One region of the Marinobacter excellens LAMA 842 genome, then DNA from elsewhere that is predicted to be linked to it. Evidence: predicted binding sites of a transcription regulator. Region 1 holds the regulator's gene; each other region holds the start of a gene.
The links. The regulator sigma-54, encoded in region 1, starts transcription at its own class of promoters, with help from an activator protein. The targets are predictions, from matches to a motif close to ANTGGCATNNANNTTGCTNT.
Positions count from the first base shown of each region.

Region 2: flgB (flagellar basal body rod protein FlgB) is a predicted target of sigma-54. The motif match lies at 2,192-2,211, and genes of this name have one in related genera.
Region 3: flgA (flagellar basal body P-ring formation chaperone FlgA) is a predicted target of sigma-54. The motif match lies at 1,339-1,358, and genes of this name have one in related genera.

Region 1 covers NZ_LOCO01000004.1:110,111-117,182, reverse strand. Annotated here, with positions in the region: gene mgtE (magnesium transporter) at 1-1,184, opposite strand, end outside; gene J122_RS05425 (HPr family phosphocarrier protein) at 1,279-1,548, opposite strand; gene rapZ (RNase adapter RapZ) at 1,555-2,439, opposite strand; gene ptsN (PTS IIA-like nitrogen regulatory protein PtsN) at 2,480-2,947, opposite strand; gene hpf (ribosome hibernation promoting factor) at 3,046-3,348, opposite strand; gene J122_RS05405 (RNA polymerase factor sigma-54) at 3,424-4,959, opposite strand; gene lptB (LPS export ABC transporter ATP-binding protein) at 5,143-5,868, opposite strand; gene lptA (lipopolysaccharide transport periplasmic protein LptA) at 5,876-6,412, opposite strand; gene lptC (LPS export ABC transporter periplasmic protein LptC) at 6,396-6,995, opposite strand; gene J122_RS05385 (KdsC family phosphatase) at 6,992-7,072, opposite strand, start outside.
Region 2 covers NZ_LOCO01000009.1:22,918-29,989, forward strand. Annotated here, with positions in the region: gene J122_RS09720 (adenylate/guanylate cyclase domain-containing protein) at 1-1,249, opposite strand, end outside; gene J122_RS09725 (nitroreductase) at 1,472-2,047, shown strand; gene flgB (flagellar basal body rod protein FlgB) at 2,282-2,680, shown strand; gene flgC (flagellar basal body rod protein FlgC) at 2,713-3,165, shown strand; gene J122_RS09740 (flagellar hook assembly protein FlgD) at 3,183-3,860, shown strand; gene J122_RS09745 (flagellar hook protein FlgE) at 3,889-5,790, shown strand; gene J122_RS09750 (flagellar basal body rod protein FlgF) at 5,864-6,616, shown strand; gene flgG (flagellar basal-body rod protein FlgG) at 6,695-7,072, shown strand, end outside.
Region 3 covers NZ_LOCO01000009.1:106,206-113,277, reverse strand. Annotated here, with positions in the region: gene J122_RS10110 (CheR family methyltransferase) at 1-345, opposite strand, end outside; gene J122_RS10105 (chemotaxis protein CheV) at 383-1,312, opposite strand; gene flgA (flagellar basal body P-ring formation chaperone FlgA) at 1,505-2,206, shown strand; gene flgM (flagellar biosynthesis anti-sigma factor FlgM) at 2,335-2,661, shown strand; gene J122_RS10090 (flagella synthesis protein FlgN) at 2,669-3,139, shown strand; gene J122_RS10085 (hypothetical protein) at 3,211-3,957, opposite strand; gene J122_RS10080 (peptidylprolyl isomerase) at 4,160-4,756, shown strand; gene mnmC (bifunctional tRNA (5-methylaminomethyl-2-thiouridine)(34)-methyltransferase MnmD/FAD-dependent 5-carboxymethylaminomethyl-2-thiouridine(34) oxidoreductase MnmC) at 4,762-6,633, shown strand; gene J122_RS10070 (CBS domain-containing protein) at 6,748-7,072, shown strand, end outside.

The sequences.
Region 1 (7,072 bases):
ATCACGGCGCCAATGAGCCAGTCCTGAAACCAGGCTATAGCGGCGGCAGCCACCACGAGAGCCCACAACAGTCCATTCAGTACACTGGACAGAAACTCCCGGTTGAGCAGCCAGCCAACGTTCGCACCGCTGATCTGCCCCACAGCCATGCCACGGATGACCAGCGTCAGGGTTTGACTTCCAGCGATGCCACCCATGCTGGCGACAATGGGCATCAGCACCGCCAGGGCGACTACTTTGGCGATGGTCTCCTCGAATAACCCGATCACTGCGGAGGCGGTAAAGGCTGTAATAAGGTTAATGCCAAGCCAGACCGCACGCCGGCGCGTGGTTTTCATTACGGGTGCGAAGGTATCTTCGTCTTCGTCAAGACCGGCCATACTCATCAGGGAGTGATCAGCGTCTTCCCGGATAACGTCGACCACGTCATCAATGGTGATCCTGCCCAGGAGCTTATTGTCGTCACCCACCACCGGAGCAGAGATCAGGTCGTAGCGCTCGAACAGGGTGGCCACCTTGGTGTCGGACAGGGTGACCGGAATCGGCTCGATATCGGTGTCCATGACTTCCCGCACCGTGGAAGCCGGGTTGGACACCAGCATGCGGGTGATGGACAACATGCCAATGAATTCGTCCCGCCGGCTGACCACAATCAGGCTGTCGGTCATGGGCGGCAGGCTGCGGTGGCGGCGCAGGTACCGCAGCACCACGTCAATACTGATATCCGGCCTTACCGTAATGGTGTCGGTATTCATCAAGCCGCCGGCGGTGTCTTCCGGGTAGGAGAGCACTTCCTCTACCCGTTGCCGGTCTTGCTCGTCCATGGTGTCCAGGACTTCCTGGATCACCGTATCTGGCAGCTGCTGGAGCAGGTCGGCCAGGTCGTCGGATTCAAAATCCTCAATGATATCTGCCAGTTCCTGAGCGTTCAGCTGGCTCAGGAAGTAGGCCCGGATGTCGTCACCGAGATATTGGAGTACTTCCCCTTCCAGTTGCTTATCGACCAGGTTCCACAGCAGGGCGCGTTGGCGAGGCGGGGAGGATTCCAGGAGGTGTGCGATATCGCTGGGGCTCAGGCCGCCGTTAAGGATGCGGGCAACCTGTTTGAGCGCGCCACTGTCCAGGGCCTCACTGAGGGAGCGAAGGCGCTGGCGGGCCTGACTTTTTTCCAGAATATCGGTCATGAAACCACCTGCGATCAGAAAACTGTCGCATTATAGCGGAGTTAGTGACTCCAGGTGAGAAAGGATTATAGGTGAATAACGAACCCGGGTTGGCTCAACCCCCTTCGCCGAAATAATCATCAATCAGTTCGATGAGCGCATCAATGGCTTCCTGCTCATCGGGGCCGTCAGCGACCAGCTCGATGTCGGTGCCCTGGCTGGCGGCCAGCATCATCACCTGCATGATGTTCTTGGCATCCACGTCCCGGCCCTTGCCGCGTATACGTACCTGGCTGTCAAAGCCGGAGGCGGTGGCCACCAGCTTGGCGGTGGCTCGGGCGTGCAGGCCCAGTTTGTTGATGATGGTGACAGGGCGGCAGATCATGTTGGATCAGATCTCCCCTCGGGCCTGGAGGTGGGGAAGTTCCGTATGACGAACCTGTACATTGTTGTATCGGGTGCGGAAGTGCTGGCCCAGTTGCTCGCAGACATAGACGGAACGGTGCTGGCCACCGGTACAGCCAATAGAAATGGTCATGTAGCTGCGGTTGCTGTCGGCGAACGAAGGTAACCAGGTATCCAGGAAGCGGGTCAGATCGTCCACCATTTGCCCGGTGAGAGGTTCCCGCTCGAGAAACTCGATAACCGGCTGATCGGTACCGACATATTTGCGAAGGCTGGTGTCCCAGTAGGGATTCGGCAGGCAGCGCACATCGAAGACGTAATCGGAATCGACCGGTACGCCGTGCTTGAAACCGAATGACTGGAACAGCAGTGCAAGCTCTTGATCCTTCCGGCCGACCACCCGCTGTTTGACCATGTCCCGCAGTTCATACATCGACATGCCGGTGGTGTTGATGTACAGGTCTGCCAGTTTGGACAGGGGTTCCAGCAGTGACTTTTCGTTGGTGATGGCTTCTCGGAGGGAGGTGCGGTCATCGCTCAGGGGGTGCTTCCGGCGTGTGGCGTGGAACCGCTGCAGCAGGGACTGTTCATCGGCATCCAGAAAGATAATCTCGACAACGACTCCCGCATCGTGAAGCTGGCGATAGATCTGTTCGAAGTTGGCCAGTTCGGCAGACAGGTTGCGGGCGTCGATGCTGACGGCCATTTTCCGGAGCCGCCCCGGCGCTTCCTGTTGTGCCGCTTCCCGGGTCAGCGGGAACAGCAGTCCGATGGGAAGGTTATCAATGCAATAAAAACCCAGATCTTCGAGCACATGCAACGCGGTACTCTTACCGGACCCGGATCGGCCACTGACGATGATCAGTTTCATGATGGACGCTCCTGCCTGCTTCTGTTGGTGCTACTGCTTATCAGGATGCCGCGGTCATGCGCTGGTAAAGGGAGGCTGCATCCTGGCACTGGCGAAGCTGTTCACAGAACCCGTTGTCGTTGAATTTCTCGGCCAACTGGCTTAGCAGCTCCAGATGTTCACTGGTGGCTTCTTTGGGCACGATCAAGGCAAACACCAGGTCGACCGGCTGATTGTCGATAGCATCGAAGTCGATGCTCTCTTCCAGTGTCATAAGCACGCCGATCACACGGTCGAGACCTTCCAGGCGGCAATGGGGTATGGCGATACCCTGCCCGATACCAGTGCTGCCAAGCCGCTCGCGAGAAACCAGGTTGCTGAAGATCTCGGTATCGCTGAGGATTTCATCCTGATGATGAATTTGCTCTGCGATGGTTTCCAGTACCCGCTTTTTACTGGAGGCTGGCACTCGGCACAGCGTCAGTTCGGGAGCCAGAATGTTGTCGATGGTCAGGGATGTATCGCTCATGGATCGACTGTGATTCCGTAAAAAAAAGGCTGCGGCCGGTATGCCCCGCCGCAGCTCGTATCATTGAAACACCCGGTACGGTGGCGCGATGAGCGCGCTCAGCCGTTGCCGTGCATCCGGTCTACATTCTTTTCTTTGTGCTTGAGGATCTGGCGGTCCAGCTTGTCCACCAGCGAATCAATCGCGGCGTACATGTCCTCATTCTCTGCCTTTGCGTGGATCTCGCCACCGATGACATGCAGGGTGGCTTCGGCCATCTGACGTACCTTCTCAACTTCCAGCGTCACCTGACAGTTACTTATGTGGTCAAAGTGACGCTCCAGCTTCTCAAACTTGGTGTTGACGTAATCCTTCAGTGCAGGGGTCAGTTCTACGTGATGGCCTGAAATGTTGAGTTGCATAGGCGTCTCCTGTTGTCATCATGCCGGTGTTGCCACCGGGCTGCGTGTCCGGTGCTTCATGCACCGGAGAAAACATTAAACCAGTCGTTTGCGCTCGTTTGAAGGAGGAATGTGCATGGCCTCCCGGTATTTGGCAACGGTGCGCCGGGCCACATTGATGCCCTGTTCTCCAAGCATGGCTGCAATCTTGCTATCGCTCAACGGCTTTTTTGGAGTTTCTTCTGAAATCAGTTTCTTGATCATCGCACGAATAGCGGTGGAGGAACATTCTCCGCCCTCAGCGGTACTGACGTGGCTGGAGAAAAAGTACTTCAGCTCGAAAATGCCGCGGGGTGTGTGCATATACTTTTGCGTGGTTACCCGTGAAATGGTGGATTCGTGCATTTCCACGGCCTGGGCGATGTCCGAGAGGATCAGCGGTTTCATCGCTTCTTCCCCCTGGTCCAGGAAACCCTGTTGGTGCTCAACAATCCGGGTGGCGACTTTCAGCAGGGTTTCATTCCGGCTTTGCAGGCTTTTAATGAACCACTTGGCCTCTTGCAGTTGATCCCGCAGGTAGGTGTTATCAGCACTGCTATCGGCGCGACGGATCAGCGATGCGTAGCTGGCATTGACCCGAATCCTCGGGGCGATCTCCGGGTTGAGCTCAACTCGCCACCGGCCTTCGTGTTTTCGGACGATGACGTCCGGTATCACGTAATCCGGTTCGGCGCGGTCAACCACGTCACCCGGGCGAGGGTTGAGACTGGTAATCAGGGCCAGAACCTCGCGCAGCTGATCTTCCTTGAGTCGGCTGCGGCGCAGCAGTTGCGCGTAATCCCGGTTGCCCAGCAGATGCAGGAACTGGGTAACCACCAAGCGGGCCTGTCGAAGCCAGGGGGTATCTGGCGGCAACTGGTTGAGCTGAATAAGCAGGCATTCCTGCAGATCCCGGGCGAACACGCCGGGCGGATCGAAGTGCTGTAGCCGGTGCAAAACCGCCTCTACCTCGTCCAGTTCCAGGGGGTCCTCTTCGGTTTCGTCCTGCAGGCCGGAATGGATTTCCTCAATCGGTGAGGTCAGGTAACCGCGCTCATCCACAGCGTCCATCAGGGCGTGGGCGATTGCCTGGTCACGCTCGCTCATGGGGGTCAGGTTGAGCTGCCATTCCAGGTGGTCCTGAAGGGTTTCGGCCGGTGAATTGCGGGTTTCGAAATCCGATTCGTTCTCGTCGTCCCCTTTGCTGGCTGGCGCCGGTGCAGACTGGTAGATATCGTCCCAGGCGGTGTCTACGGGCAGGTCGTCGGGGATGTTATCCGGGATGTCGTTTTCGGAAGCCCAGTCCGGGCCATTTTCGTTTTCATCCCAGTCAGAGGCAGCCTCAGTGGCTGGTTCATCGTGGTCGGAATCCCGGTCTTTATGTTCGTCCCGGGTATCGTCATCCGTATCGGGGGTGTCAGACTGATCGTCATCCTCGGAGGTTTCCAGCATGGGGTTGGATTCCAGTGCCTGCTGGATTTCCTGCTGGAGGTCGAGGGTGGAAAGCTGAAGCAGGCGAATGGCCTGTTGCAGCTGGGGCGTCATGGTCAGACTCTGGCCCATCTTAAGCTGTAATGAGGCTTTCATAACCATGGCTCAAGATCCATAAATCAAGGGTGTCCCGGTAGTGACGTTGCCTGCTGTCAGGCAAAAAAATTGTTATACGCTGGTTACTTGCCGCTCACTGGTATCAGTATAAGCAAGTTCTTTGCCGAGTTTACTTGCTACAGATCATCAAAACAATCAGACCTCGGTCGTCGAGGGGTTTTCTTCCGCTCACAGGTGGAACTCATCACCCAGGTAGACTTCCTTGACCTGCTGGTTGGCCAGGATGGCTTCCGCATTGCCGGAGGCGATGATATGGCCGCCGGAGACAATGTAGGCGTTTTCACAAATATCGAGGGTTTCCCGCACGTTGTGATCGGTGATCAGCACGCCAATGCCCTTGTCCCGCAAATGCCGAATGATGTGCTTGATGTCACTGACTGAAATCGGGTCTACCCCGGCGAAGGGCTCATCCAGCAGAATAAACGCAGGTTCCATGGCCAGCGCTCTGGCGATTTCGACGCGCCGCCGTTCACCACCGGACAACGCCATACCCAGGCTGTCCCGGATATGGGTGATGTGAAATTCCTCGAGCAGTTCCTCAAGTTTGGCTTCCCGCTCCGGCCGTTTCATGCCTTTTCGGGTTTCCAGAATGGCCATGATGTTGTCGCGCACGGTTAGTTTGCGGAATACCGAGGCTTCCTGGGGCAGGTAGCCGATGCCTTTGCGTGCCCGGCCATGCATGGGCAGGGGCGTGATGTCCTGGCTGTCAATGGTGATTCGGCCGCGGTCGGAGGGTACAAGCCCGACAATCATGTAAAAACAGGTAGTTTTCCCTGCTCCGTTGGGGCCGAGCAGGCCTACGATTTCTCCGGACCGGATTTCCAGAGACACATCCAGAACCACTTTTTTCTGTTTGTAGCTTTTTGCCAGGTTGCTGGCCCTGAGAACTGCCATCAGTAACCTATTCGTCTGTGAGGTTGCTGGAGCCGCGAGGCTGAATCACCATTTCCACCCGGCCAGAGCTTTCTTCCGAAGGCGTGCCGCCTTCTGCCGTGACCACCCTGCGCACGGTGTCGTATTGGATGACGTCGCCCCGGAACACATTGTTGCCTTGTTCAATCACTGCCTGGCGCTCGAACGTCAGCCGGTTTTCCGCCGCTGACCAGGTGATGGTCCGCGCCCGGGCGTCTGTCATGGCTTCACCTTCCCGTGCCGGCTGGCGATATCGGGCGGGTTCGCCGCTCGCCTCAATCCGGCTGAGACCTTCGGGGCTTCGGTACAGCACCACCCGCTCTGCGTTCAGCTGGGTGGCCCCCTGGACCAGTTCAACGTCACCGGTGTAGATGGCGGTCCCTTCGGTATCGTCCAGGCGGGCGGAATCAGCGCTGACCTTGATGGGGGTGTCGGAATCCAGATCAAACGCGGTTGCCGGGCTGGCCAGCATCAGTGCGGCCAGCATGACCGGCAGTCGGTGTGTGCGCTTACCTGATGGTTTCATATTGCCCTTCCACCCGGGAGTTGAGTTCCAGTATGCGTTCGTTTACCCAGGCTTTCATGCCATTGGCCTGGGTAACGCCGAACGGTTCGGTAATGGTGACCGGTTGATCGGTGTATACCGTGCCCTGGCGGTTATCCAGGGTCAGTGAGTCGGTTTTCAGGGTGGCTTCAGAGTCGCCGGTTTGCCGGAGTACGACGACGTTGCCCGTCAAGGTCAACTGATCATCGTCTTGCCGGAGGCTACCTTCATCCGCTTCGATTATCCATGGTGGGGTAGCCTGTTCGCTGAAAATCCTGGCCCTTGGAGCATTCATGGTGGCGTAGTTGGTGTCTTCAAACTGCTCAATTCGGGGGCTGGAGATCGACATCTTCAGGTTGCCGTGTTCGTCCCAGGTTGTGTAGCGGCCCTCGATGATAAAACTGTCGGGTTCCGACGGGCCCCTGAGTTCTGCGGCATCGCCCCGCACACTGTCGCCTTCCTCGTTCTGCCACATCAGGAAGACGGTCGCGAGAACCGTGGCTGCCAGCGCCAGGGTTCGAACCCAGGGTTTGCGAACGATGTCCGACAGGGCCCCCGGGATCATGACGGCTTGCCCAGATAGGGGGCCAGAGTAGCGTCCAGCCGGTTCTGCGCCCAGAGTATCAGGTCACATGCTTCACG
Region 2 (7,072 bases), on a different contig from region 1:
GCTTGCCGAAGCCCTTCACGGTGATCTCGCCTTTGTCCCGGCACATGATGCGATCTTTGATCAGAGAGAAGGTCTCGTAGGACACCAGAATCTCGCCAGGTTCTGCGAGGCTTTCCAGCCGGCTGGCCAGGTTCACCTCCTTGCCGATAATGGTGTAGTCCATCCGGTTTTCGGCGCCAAAGTTACCCACCGTGGTGTACCCGGTGCTGATACCCATACGGATCTCAAGCGGGGTTTTGATGCCCTGGCTCCGCCATTTCTGGCGCATGATCTTCATATGCTTGCGCATGTCGATGGCCATCGACACACAGGCGAAAGCATCTTCTCGCTGGCCGCGGCTGGTCGGGTCGCCAAAGAAGATCATGATGGAATCGCCAACGAATTTATCGATGGTGCCGCCGTATCGGAGAGCGACTTCTGACATTTCATTGAAGTAGTGATTGAGCAGTTCGGTCAGGGCTTCGGGTTCCATTTCTTCAGACAGTTCGGTGAAGCCCTTGATGTCGGAGAAGAACACGGCCAGTTTTTTGCGCTGGGTTTCCAGGCGAACGTCACGCTCGCCGGTAAAAATGGATTGCCAGACCTGCGGGGACAGGTATTTGGATAGCTTGTGGGAGAGTGCGATGGACTGTTCGCGCTGGTTCTGGATCTGGGTTTTTGCCAGCAGTAGCGTGCGGGCCTGCTGGTGGGAATAGTAGGCGGTTACGCAAATATAGACGCCGGTAGAGGCCAGGGCCAGGATGCTGGTCAGCAGTGGCGATTGCAGGCTGTCGGCAACGCCAAAGGTAGCTGCAGACGCCGCAAGTGAGGCGAGCATGAGTACGGTGCCGAACAGCCACTGGCGGATACCGCCCACAATCAGGCAACTGAACATCAGCATTAACAATATGGACACCGAGGGAATGGCAATCAGGCCGATAAGGCCGATGAAGGTGCCACCAATAACGCAGTCGAGAAACAGCATCTTCTGCCGGATTCGTGGTGAGCGGCGAAGAAACGTACGCCTGGTCAGCAAATGGGCGATGTGCGGCCAGGTAAGTGCGCCGGCCACAAACCACAGCAACCATTGCTGAAACACGCCCTGGAGGATTCCGGCGACAATAATCGCGGCCGTTGCGGTGTAGGCGATGATTCGGCCGTTATAATCCGGCATGGGCGGAATGGCCACGGTGTGGTCGTGGATGTCCGCGGAAGCGAGCTTACCCGCGCTGCTGGCGACATTGCGCAAATCGGCCTGTGCGCTCATCATGTCAGAACCGAGTCTTCCCGGTGGCAGGAATACAGGGCCCTGCAGTTGCGAAAAGCTTGTTGGTCACTCATTGTATGCCGCCGAACACGTTATCGTTGTTGGTGGTTATTTTTCTATGTGTAGTTACTACTAAAGGTTAACAGTATTACGTATAACCCACAATTCGCTGAGGCATCTTTGCCCTTAGGGCAACAGATACAGCCATCTTGACTGTGAGCCAGTATGACGTCTGTAACCCGATTTTTACTCGAAAGAGCATCCGAACCACGATTAGAAGACCCGGCACCGCCGCGGAGTATAGTTGATGTGGCCCTTCAGTGTGCCGCCAGGGCACCGGACCATGCCTTACTGAGGCCATGGCGCTATCTTGTGGTGGAAGGGGATGCCCGGCAGGCCCTGGGAGACCTGTTCGCCAAGGCATGTCCTGATAGCGCCAGTGAGCAGGAAATCGAGAAAGCCCGGCGGGCGCCGCTGCGGGCACCGATGGTGATCGTAGGAATCGCAACGCCCAAATCCCACCCGAAAGTGCCGGAGGTCGAACAGCTTATGTCTGCCGCATCGGGCATGAGCTTTCTCGGCCTTGCCCTGCAGGATGCTGGTTTTGGCGTGATGTGGCGTACCGGGGGTGTGGCCTACCATCCCGATGTGCTTGAAGGGTTGGGTTTAAAGCCCGGGGAAACGGTCGTCGGCTTCCTGTATACCGGTACGGTGTCGGTTGAGAAACCTTCAGTGCCACGCCCGGCTACCGGGGATTTTGTAAAGGTCTGGCGTGGGCCCGGGCGCCAGGAAAGTTGGTGAGCTTCCCGCTGATGTTTTGATAGCGGCAATCCGTTTAACCGCCAAGGGAAATGGTTTGCCGCCTTTGCTCTGAACCCTTCTCCGTTGCCGCTCAAAATCTGATCGCATCCCTCCAGAAGCCCTGGCGCCCAAGCACTCTCGAAAACTGGCACCACCTTTGCTTTGACACTTCCAGAACGCAAATCCGGCAAGCCGCCGTTCAAGCGGTGCCGGTGCAGAATTCCGGAGGCAGTCATGGCAATTACATTTGATAAGGCATTGGGTATTCACGAGCACGCACTTCAGGCCCGGGTGCAGCGTGCGGAAGTACTCGCCAACAACCTGGCCAATGCCGATACCCCGGGCTACAAGGCACGGGATATCGATTTCAGGGCGATGATGCAGAAAGCTCAGGAGTCGGTCAGTGGTCTGCAAATGGCGACCACGCACCAAGGCCACATGGACACCTCCAGCCCCGGCAGTGACGGCGAGTTGCTTTACCGCAATCCGCACCAGCCGTCTGTCGACGGCAATACCGTGGATGCCCAGGAAGAGCAGAGCCGCTTCATGCGCAATGCCATGGACTACCAGGCCAGCTTCCAGTTTTTGAGCAGCAAGTTTTCCGGACTGACCAAAGCCCTGAAGGGTGAGTAAGCCGCAGTCATTTACGATTTGAGGAGATTGCCATGTCACTGGGCAACATTTTTGACATCGCCGGTTCCGGCATGACCGCACAATCCCTGCGGCTGAATACCACGGCTTCCAACATTGCGAACGCCGAGACTGCCAGTTCCAGCACAGAGAATGCTTACCGGGCGCGCAAACCGGTCTTCGCCGCCATTCAGCAGGCCATGCTGAATCCGGGCCAACAGCAGAGTTTCGGCACCAGCCTGAATGAAGGTCCCGGCGCCGGTGTGCGGGTTGAGGGGATTCTCGAAAGCGATGCAGAGTTGCAGATGCGCTACGAGCCTAACCACCCTGCTGCCAATGAAGACGGTTACGTGTTCTACCCGAACGTGAATGTGGTTGAGGAAATGGCAGACATGATGTCTTCCTCCCGCAGTTTCCAGATGAACGTGGACGTGATGAACACTGCCAAGTCCATGATGCAACGAATCCTGACGCTGGGTCAGCAGTAAATAGTGAGGAGTGAGTCATGAGTGCAGTGAATTCGGCTTCGGCCTCAGACGTACTGAGCCAGTATCGGATCAATCAGGACGACAAGGCCCGGGGCGGCAGCGAGCTTGGCAAAGACGCCTTTATGGAACTGATGCTCGCCCAGCTTAAGAACCAGAACCCGTTAGAGCCCCAGGACAACGGCGATTTTATCTCCCAGCTGGCGCAGTTCAGTTCCCTGGAGGAGATGCAGAACCTGTCGGGCACCGTTGAGGATGTGGCCGGACAGTTCCGTTCCAGTCAGGCGCTGCAGGCGTCTGCAATGGTTGGCAAGACCGTTCTTGCGCCTTCCAATGTGGGAATTTTGGGCAATGATGGCGAGATTACCGGAACCATCGAAGTGCCGGCATCTACCGGTGGGCTGCGCTTGTCGGTAATGAACCAGAGCGGTGAGCTGGTGCGCCAGATTGATATGGGCAGCAGCCAGGCCGGTGTGGTGTCGTTCCGTTGGGATGGCGAGGACGGCAACGGCAATCCTTTGCCGCCTGGGCCGTACCAGATTGTCGCGCAGGGCTCTTATCCATCCGGCCCTGAGCAACTGGGCACCATGGTTAGCGCCAATGTGGACAGTGTGTCCCTGGGTAAGGGTGGTTCGATCACTCTCAATCTTGCCGGTATGGGCTCCATTGCCCTGTCCGACGTCAAACAAATTAACTGATCCGGTGTCAGACCAGGAGGTATAAGTCATGGCATTTAATACAGGTTTGAGCGGCCTTCGGGCGGCCTCGGTTGATCTGGATGTCACCGGCAACAACATTGCCAACGCCAGCACGGTGGGCTTCAAAGGCAGCAAGGTACAGTTCGGTGATTTGTACGCCAGCGGCTTTCTGAGTGGCGGCACCAACCCGATCGGTGATGGCGTGCGCGTGCAGGACGTCAAGCAGTCCTTCGGCCAGGGCAACATCAGCTTTACCGATAACGGCCTGGACATGGCCATCAGTGGTGATGGTTTCTTTATCCTGAACAACAACGGTGAAATCCGTTATTCCCGGGCCGGCCAGTTCGGTATCGATAAAGACGGTTTTGTGACCAACAACCAGAACATGCGGGTTCAGGGTTTTACCGCGGATGATGACGGCAACCTGTCTGGTATTCGGGGTGATCTGCAGATTGAAACTGACAACCTGGCTCCGCGCCGTACCACCAATCTGCGATCCGATCTGAACCTGGACTCCCGGCAATCTGTGCTGGAAAGCCGGGTGGTGGACTTCCAAACGGTTTCCATGGGTGATCTGACCGTAGACGATGTGTTCCGTATCGCCTATTCAGATGGCACCAACTCGCCAGACATCACCATCCCTGCCGGTTCCACCGCGAGAGACGCTGCGGGCATCATCAATCAGCAGCGCGGGTTGTCGGCCTCTGCCACCACGGCGGTCACCCTTGGTCAGGAATTCTCGATTACTGATCTGGAAGATGCATTAGCGGCCGGCGATACTGAATTCCGGATAGAGCTGGATGGCCAGAATGTGCCTATCTCACTCAGCGGGGTCAGTTCATTGCAGGGGCTGGTAGACGCCATCAACGCCTCTAGCGCCACAAGCCTGTCTGCCTCCCTGGTTGATGGTGGAAGCGATATCCGGATTATTGATAACCGTGGTTCAAATGTGGGTATCAGTTTTGCCAGCACCGATGCGGGGGTCAACCAGCCTCTTGAGGTGTTCCAGGGTGACGTGAACATTCAGTCTGATCGCACGGTTCAGGACATTCTTCCGGCTGGTGCGAGCAGCGAGATTGCCGATGCCTTTGCAGGTGGCGACCTGCGGATTACCAATTCCTTCAATCCCCTTGATCAGAGAACCTACAACCACGCCACCTCAACCACCATTTTTGACAGCCTGGGTAATTCCCACGAACTGACCCAGTTCTTCGTCAAGAATCCTTCGCCTGGCAACGGCATCGGTGTCAGTGAGTGGTCGGTCTATCTGCAAATCGACGGTGAGCTGGTAGCTGGTACCGATACTTCACCTTACACTGCCCGCTTTAACGAGGACGGCACCCTGCAGTCCATCAATGGTGATCCAAACGGCGAGATAGTGATCACTGACTGGATTCCGAAAGACCCGAACGGTGAACCGAATGGCGCAGATGGCCCACCACTGCCGGGTGAAGAGGTTGTTACGCCTATTCCCGAGCCGCCAACAACCTCAGCCTTCGTGGTGGACCTTGGGAATACCACCCAATATGGCGCCAATTTCGGTGTCAACGACCAGCGCCAGAACGGCTACAGCACCGGCCGTTTGTCTGGCCTGGACGTGTCTGACCAGGGTGTGATCTTTGCCCGATATACCAACGGCCAATCCAAATCATTGGGGCAGGTGGCGTTGGCATCGTTCAACAACACCAATGGGCTGTCACCGGTGGGTGAAACCACCTGGGTGGAAACCTTTGAGTCTGGCCAGCCGATTATCGGCGCACCGGATACCGGTACCCTGGGTTCCATTAAGGCAAGCTCGGTGGAAGAGTCCAACGTGGACCTCTCCGCAGAGCTGGTCAACCTGATCATTGCCCAGCGCAATTACCAGGCTAACGCCAAGACCATTGAAACCTCCGATGCGGTCACCCAGACCATCATCAACCTCCGGTAACGCCCTTCCATAAACATGGCATGACTCCTGCAGGATGACTGGAAACAGTCAAAATTCCGGCAGGAGTTTGCCCATGGACAAAGCTCTTTATATTGGAATGTCTGGCGCCAAGCAGAACATGCTGGCCCAGCGTGCCCATGCCAATAACCTGGCAAACGTGAACACCACCGGTTTCAAAAAGGATTTTGCCCAGGCCCGCAGTATGCCTGTCTTTGGTGAACACCATCCCACCCGCGCCTACGCCATGACCGAGCGCCCCGGCACCGATCTCTCTGCTGGCGCCCTGATGGACACCGGTCGCAAGCTGGACGTTGCCGTAGAGGGCGATGGCTGGCTGGCAGTGCAGAACGATCTGGGTGAAGAGGTGTTTACCCGCAGCGGCAGCCTCCAGGTGGATGTAAACGGCCTGGTTCGCCTCGCCAGCGGTGAGCTGGTGCTGGGCAATGGTGGCCCCGTGGCCCTGCCGCCCTTTGACAACCTGCAGGTGGGGGCAGATGGCACCATCTCTATTGTGCCCGTCGGTGGCCCGCCGGATCAGCTGGTGGAAGTGGACCGCCTGAAACTGGTGAACCCGCCCGGCAATGCCCTCGAGAAGGGGCTGGATGGATTCATCCGCCGCAAGCCGGATCAGGCCCTCGATGGCCCGGAGCCGCCGGATGCCGCTATGCGCGTCGCCACTGGTTTTTTGGAAAGTTCGAACGTTAATGCTGTGGAAGAAATGATTGCCAACCTGCAGTTATCCCGTCAGTACGAGATGCAGGTGAAGGTCATGTCGACTGCCAACGAGAATTCCGAGGCTGCGGCACGACTGTTGCAGAACCTTTGATAACACTGAGATCAGATCATCCACTGGCCACAAGCGGCAAAGAATCGCCGCTGCAGCCGGCGGGTAAGGAGTAGAGCAATGCATCCAGCACTTTGGGTCAGCAAAACCGGGTTGAGCGCACAGGACACCAACATGTCCACCATCTCAAACAACCTGGCAAACGTGAATACCACGGGCTTCAAGCGTGACCGGGCGGTATTCCAGGATCTCCTGTACCAGATCAACCGGCAGCCGGGCGGTCTGAGCACTGAGAACACCGAGCTTCCGTCTGGCCTGCAACTGGGTACCGGGGTGAGGGTGGTTGGCACTGCCAAGCAGTTCAGCCAGGGCAACCTGCAGATTACCGATCAGCCGCTGGACCTGGCCGTGAATGGCCGTGGCTTCTTCCAGATTGAGCTGCCGGATGGCCAGATTGCCTATACCCGGGATGGTCAGTTCCAGTTGAATGCCGACGGC
Region 3 (7,072 bases), on a different contig from region 1:
GGTTGAGCAGGCGGCAGACCAGACACGAAGCGGTTGGAGCGAATTGCGCTCGGCGAACTCCGGCAACAGCTTGTCCTGAAGAATACGGAATGGGTGGTTGTCCCGAAACCAGAGGGTCTCGTTGGTGGTCATGGCATCGATAACCAGCTCACGCAGGCCGCTGCGCCCCACCCGCTTCAAGCGATCGAGAAGCTCACCCAGTGAATTCAGGTTGTTCTCCTCAAGAATCCTGCGTAGACGGCTCTTCACCAGGTACTGCTTGTTGTCACCCAACAGAATGCCACAAGCGTCCTGCAGGAATGTCTTGAAGGCTTCGTATTCCTGAGGCGTAATTTCCGCTTTCATTGGATCTCTATCGTGGGTAAGTCCATGAGCCGAGGCATCAATTCTGGTCAATAATTTCCATCACGCGCTCGGCAAGCTCATCCGGGCTGAATTTCGCCATAAAATCATCGGCACCGACCTTCTGAACCATCGCCCGGTTAAAGACGCCACTCAGGGATGTATGGAGCATCACATACATGCCGCTGAGCGCCGGATTCTCTTTGATTCTGGTAACGAGGGTGTAACCGTCCATCTCCGGCATTTCCACATCGGAAATGATCAACGATAAGTGGTCTCGGGCAGTGGAACCATCCCCCGTAATCTCCTTGAGGTAGTTCAACGCCTGTTTACCGTCATTCTTGGTGACCACTTCCATTCCGATCGCGGTCAGGCAGCGCTCGATCTGGCGCCTCGCCACAGACGAATCATCAACAACCAGTACCGGCAAATGCCCGGGCACACGCTCGGCGCTGCGAGTTTTCAGCTCTTCGGTGACATCTTCCCTGAGCGGAGAAACTTCTGCAAGAATCTTTTCTACATCTATGATTTCTACAAGTTTGTCTTCAATTTTGGTGACCGCCGTCAAGTACACATCCTTGCCAGCCCCCTTGGGTGGCGGGAGGATATCTTCCCAGTTCATATTCATGATCCGGTCGACACCAGTCACCAGAAAGCCCTGAGTTTTACGGTTGTACTCGGTAATGATGACAAAGCTTGTTGCCAGCTCTTCCTGTGGAATGCCTGCCATGCCAATGGCCATGCTCAGGTCGATGATGGGGATGGTCTCGCCACGGATATGGGACACGCCCCGAACCACCTGGCGGCTGTTAGGAATCGATGACAATTTCGGGCATTGAAGGACCTCCTTCACCTTAAAAACGTTGATCCCGTATAGCTGCCGCCCCCGCAAACGGAACAACAACAGCTCAAGCCGGTTCTGACCAACCAGCTGCGTACGCTGGTTAACGCTGTCCAACACCCCTGCCATAACTTTCTACTCCCGGCATGCCAACGATCGGCACAGAATTTGCTCAGTTATTATTAAACAACTTGCTTACGCGAACCCGGACCAAAACATTGACGCCGGGTGTCCAATCAGGGTTAACGGCCCCAGCGCCATTTTCCTTAACGGAACTCGCGTAAATATGCCTAACTGACAGCATAGGACAAAGCAGTGCAGATGCGAACCATCTTTTTAGCGACCTTTTGCCTATCGACCCTGGGCCTGAATGCCGCGGCTGCGGCCACCACTGCAAGCGAGATACGCGATGCCGCCGGTCAATTTATCGAAACCTGGGCCGACGAGCAGCGCCAGCAACAGTACGAGGTGAACTTCACCGTCGGCAGCATCGACAGCCGGCTTAGCCTGGCTGCTTGCGAACAGGCACTCGAAACCGCGTTTACCAACGATCCCCTACGTACCACATCGCCATCGGTGATGGTGTCCTGTGCCGGGGAGCGGCCATGGCGGATGTTCGTCACAGCCAGTGTCGAAGTACACGGCCCTGCCCTTGTGGCGGCTCGGCCTCTGGCCCGCGGTGAGCGCATCAGCGGTGAACTTTTGCAGGAAAAACAGGTGCAGATCAACGCCAGCCGCCGGGGCATTCTCACAGATATTGAACAGGTATCCGGCATGCTGGTGAGGCGACCAGTTAATGCAGGGTCGCTGCTGACGCCAGATCTGCTCGAAGCTCCCAATGCCGTTGAGCGGGGCGATCATGTTATCATCACCGCCAAATCCGCGGTGTTCTCGGTCAGTTCCCGAGGCAAGGCGCTGGCCAGTGCCAGTGTCGGCGAGCAAGTGATGGTTGAGAATCTGCAATCAGCACGCACGGTTCGGGCAACGGTCACGGCTCCTGGCCGGGTGGAAATTGCCATGTAACGGAAAATCCGTGCCCAGCGGCAAATTTTTTCCGTTTTTTTCTAAAGGTCGGCTAAACGCTGCCGATAAGCAGATATAAACTCGATTCCGCCGCCTCTGAAGGTGGCCACAGGCAAGCAGGTATCCCTATGTCAGTTGACTTAAATGGAATTGGCCCCGGCCAGGTCAACACCACCAGAACCACGGCCGACAAAGCAACAGGTAGCCAGAGTACGCCCTCCACGGCTGGAGAGCAGGCAAAGGCTCAAAGCACGGCTGCCCGCGGCGACAACGTCAGTCTCAGCAATCAGGCCAAAAACCTGAAGCACCTGGAACAGAAACTGGGCGATTACCCGGAAATGGACGACGACCGCATTGCGCAGATTCGCGCAGCACTGGAAGATGGCACCTACAAAATTGATGCAGAGAAACTGGCCCAGAAAATGCTTGAGATGGATAAAAGCATTTTCGGGTGAGTAAAACATGGCTGCAATCATTGAATTGAAGACCCTTCTCTCAGAAGACATCCGCCAGCTTGAAACCCTGGCGGATCTTCTCAACCAGGAAAAACAACTCCTGGCGTCCTCCGACATCGCTCCGCTCCAGGAAATCACCACTCAGAAAAACAACATCCTGACGGATATCCGTGAGCGTGCGAAACAAAAGATCCGCCTGCTGGTGAACATGGGGTACCGACCGGATGCCGGCGAGCCCTCGAGGTTTATCCGTGCCGGTGGTATGGAAGACCTTTACCAACTCTGGAAAACCGCCGATGGGCGCCTTCGTGCCTGCCAGGAACTGAACCAGAACAACGGTCGTGTTGTCGGACACCTTCAAAAACGCCTGACGAGGCTCACGGACATCTTCCGTGGCGCCTCTGCCCAACAGAAGCTTTATGGCGCCAAGGGCGAACAAACCAGTGTATCCAGCGGCAACATTCTGGCCAGCGCCTGACCGACCCGGCAAACAAAAACGCCCGGATGAGCTATCCGGGCGTTTTTCGTTAGATTCACCTTACCCGTTCATTAACGGGTGTAGATCGTCATCTGGGAATCCGGATGAAACCGTATGTTGTGAATGCTGACGTTCCCCATGGATGGACTCTGATTGCCACTCACGCGGATATTGTCCATCCGGATCTCCTCAATCCGTTCGGGAAACGCCAGCCTCAAGGCGCCATCCTCTCGAATGGAATAGCGGGGCTCACCCTCCCTGTAGTGAACACCAGAGATGGTCAGGTCGGAATCGAGGAAACTGAGCACTGGCACAAAAATGTTGGCGGCCAGCTTGATTCCCTCTACTGAATCGAGTCCGGCGAGTTCCGGGTCATCAACCGCGCCGCCAGCATTTCCCGGCATTGCGGCAACCGTTTCAATACGCTCCAGCAAGCCCACACTGCTTTGAGCCGTTACGCCGGCCATATCGCTGTCAGACAGAGGCGCAAAGCCCCCCTTTTCATATAACTGACCGGCCTGCGCAGGCATGGATGCCGCGCTGGTATTGCCGGCCGCCAGCGACACCAACGGCTGAAACGGCAACGTCACCATGGTAACCAGCGCTGCCGCATTACGATAACGGGCCTGGTGTTTGAGAACGCGATGCAGTTCCTTGTCAGTCACCCAGCCAGCGGCGATCAACACTTCGCCCAGGCGCTGCCCGGTTTCCCGCTGCAACAACAACGCCTCGTCCAGCTGACCTTCCGACAAATAGCCACGATTGATCAACAACCGGCCAAGCCGGGACTTTTCTTCAAACCCCTTACGGATTCTCACTAGGCTCCTCCCGCATTCAGAGTGATCACCGTACAACCAGGCCCGGTATTGATAATGATTAAAGCGTAGCCCAATCCCCTGGCCTACGCTGTTCTGATTTGCACTTATTCAGGTAAGGATCTGTTAAGATCTTCGCTAATTTTGTTCTATCCGGATTGTCTCAGGATTCCTGATAACAACTGAAACTGTGAGAGCCTCTGAAATGACAAATACCGTAAAACCCGTATTAACTGTGATGTCCGTCCTGTTTGCCGCCATCGCTGCCCTGATGCTGGCCACTCCTATTCAGGCCGAAGAACTGCCGAAGGTTCGCTTTGTTACCTCTGAAGGGGCCTTTGAGCTTGAGTTGCGCCCTGACGTAGCCCCCAAAACCGTGGAGAATTTCCTCTCCTATGTCGAAGACGGATTCTACGACGGTACGATCTTTCACCGGGTGATTCCCGGCTTTATGATTCAGGGCGGCGGATTAACCGAAACCATGGCCCGCAAACAGACCAAAAACCCCATCGTTAACGAAGCCTCAGCAACCCTGCCTAATCTTCGGGGCACCGTGGCCATGGCCCGAACCAGCTCCCCAAACTCAGCAACCTCTCAGTTCTTTGTTAACGTCGCCAGAAACGATTTCCTGAATGCTGGTGTGCGTGGTGCGGGCTACGCGGTCTTTGGCAAAGTCACCGAGGGCATGGGCGTGATCGACAAGATTGCCGGCGTACAAACCGGACATCGCCAGGGCATGGCGGATGTTCCGGTTCAGGCCGTCGTGATCGAGAAAGTGACTCTGGTTAATATTGAAGACTGAGCCCTATGCACTCCCCCTGCCTGCCACCGGCCATGGAGCCGGCAGATCTTATCTGGCGCGACGGCGTACCCGAATCCACCCGGTTTGGAGACGTATATTTCAGCAGGGACAACGGCCTGGCAGAAACCCGGTATGTTTTTATCGGGCATAACCAGTTGCCGGAGCGGTTCCAGCAGGTGCCAGACACCGGCCACTTTGTGATCGCTGAAACCGGTTTTGGCACGGGCCTGAATTTTCTCGCCGCCTGGGCGGAATGGTTAAAGCAGCGCCCGGCCGATGACAACGCCATTCTGCACTTTGTGTCGGTAGAACGATTTCCCCTGCGCCGTCAAGACCTCGAAAAGGCGCTGTCGTACTGGCCCGAGCTAAGCCCCCTGGCAACGGAGCTTATCGAACATTACCCTCCACTGATCAAGGGCACTCACCGGCTGGTGCTGGCCGGAGGTCGGGTTCGGCTGACCCTGTATTTTGGCGATGTCCTGGATGCCTGGAAGGATCTCACTTTTTTCGCCGATGCCTGGTTCCTTGACGGCTTCGCCCCGTCGTTAAACCCGGACATGTGGCTGGACGATGCCATTGGTCTGATCACCAGCCATAGCAAGCCCGGAACGACCCTGGCCACGTTTACCGCCGTTGGCCGTGTGCGGCGCAGCCTTGCAGAGGCCGGCTTCGAGATCGCAAAAGTCCCCGGCTTTGGCCGCAAGCGGGAAATGCTTGCAGGTATATACGCGCCAGGGAATACCACTAATCAAGAGGCGAGAACTGGCACGGTTGCCGTTATCGGTGCAGGAATTGCCGGCACCCTGCTCGCCCGCAATCTGGCGGAACGGGGTGTACAGGTGCTGCTGCTGGACAAGGCGCCCCACGCCGGTTCTGCGGCATCTGGCAATCCCCAGGGCGCGCTCTATGTAAAACTTGGTGTGGAGTACAACGCACAGACTGAGCTTGCCGCAACTGCCCTCAGTTTCAGCCAACGTTTCTATCGGCCCTGGCAAAACCGCTTCTGGCACCCAACGGGGCTGCTGCAATTGGCGACCGATGATCAGGAAGCTGACCGCCAACGGCGGTTCTGCGAGCGCAATGAATACCCGGATAATCTGCTGGAACCCGTGGATGCAATCAGGGCGAGCGAACTGGCAGGGATTCCCGTCGATACTGGCGGTCTCTGGTTTCCCGGTTCTGGCTGGCTTGAGCCTGCAAAGGCCTGTCAGCAGCTGGCTGAGCACCCGCTGATCGAAACACGATTCAGTTACCAGGTCGTCAACCTTCTGCCATGTAACAATCAATGGTGTATCCGCAATCACTCTGGCGAAGACTGCCGCGCAGACGCGGTGATCATTGCCGGAGGCCACGAAAGCCCCGCCTTGGTGCCCGTAGCCGGGCAGCTCCGTTTGAAAGCGATCCGCGGTCAGGTTACTGAACTACCGGAGGCAAACTTCAACCTACCCCAAACGGTGATCTGCGGGACAAAGTATCTCAACCCTGTTCAAGGCGGCAGTGCAGTCACCGGGGCGACATTTGACCTTAAGGACGAGACCCCCTACCCAACCCCCGCAGGCCACCAGGAAAACCTTGACGAGCTAAAACGGATTCTGCCGTCTGTAACCAAAGAATCGGTGCCAGATCCCGATCAGCTGCAAGGGCGAGTGGCCTTTCGCTGTACCACGCACGATTACCAGCCTGTGGCCGGCCACATGCGGGACACAGAGGGGAACCACCTTAACGACCTGTATCTGCTGACCGGCCTGGGCAGCAAAGGGTTGGTCTGGGCACCCTTGCTGGCAGAATATCTGGCAGATGTTATCAGCGGCCAGCCCCACTGCTTGCCTGCGCCGCTCTCAAAGCGACTGGAAACGGGGCGGCTATACCGAACCTGACACTTACCCAGGCGTAATGAGGCCGGCCTACAGTTTTGTGACATTCAGCCGTTACCATTAGAGGAGCTGCTCTGCATTGGGATGTTGCAGCAGTCACATGGGAGAGTTAGTGGAATGTCTATTCACGTAAGTGAGCCGGGGCGACCAATCGGCACCCGATTGCCGGAAGCCTTGCGAAGCCGTCGCGTTGGCGACGTCACCGAGCTGACGGAATCCGGCGCGATTTCACCGGGCCACAGCGAGGCAACCGACGCGGAGTTTCAGCAAGCCGCTAACAGCGGCCGCCACCGTGCACTCCAGGAGTATGGCGCCGCAGCCGCCGGAGAACGGCGCGAGGAGCGTGTGTACCTGCCTGTTTCCGCCATTTGCTCACCGGCGCTGTACTCTGTACCCGCTACGGCTTCCATGGGTGAGGCCATGTCCAGCATGGAAGACAACA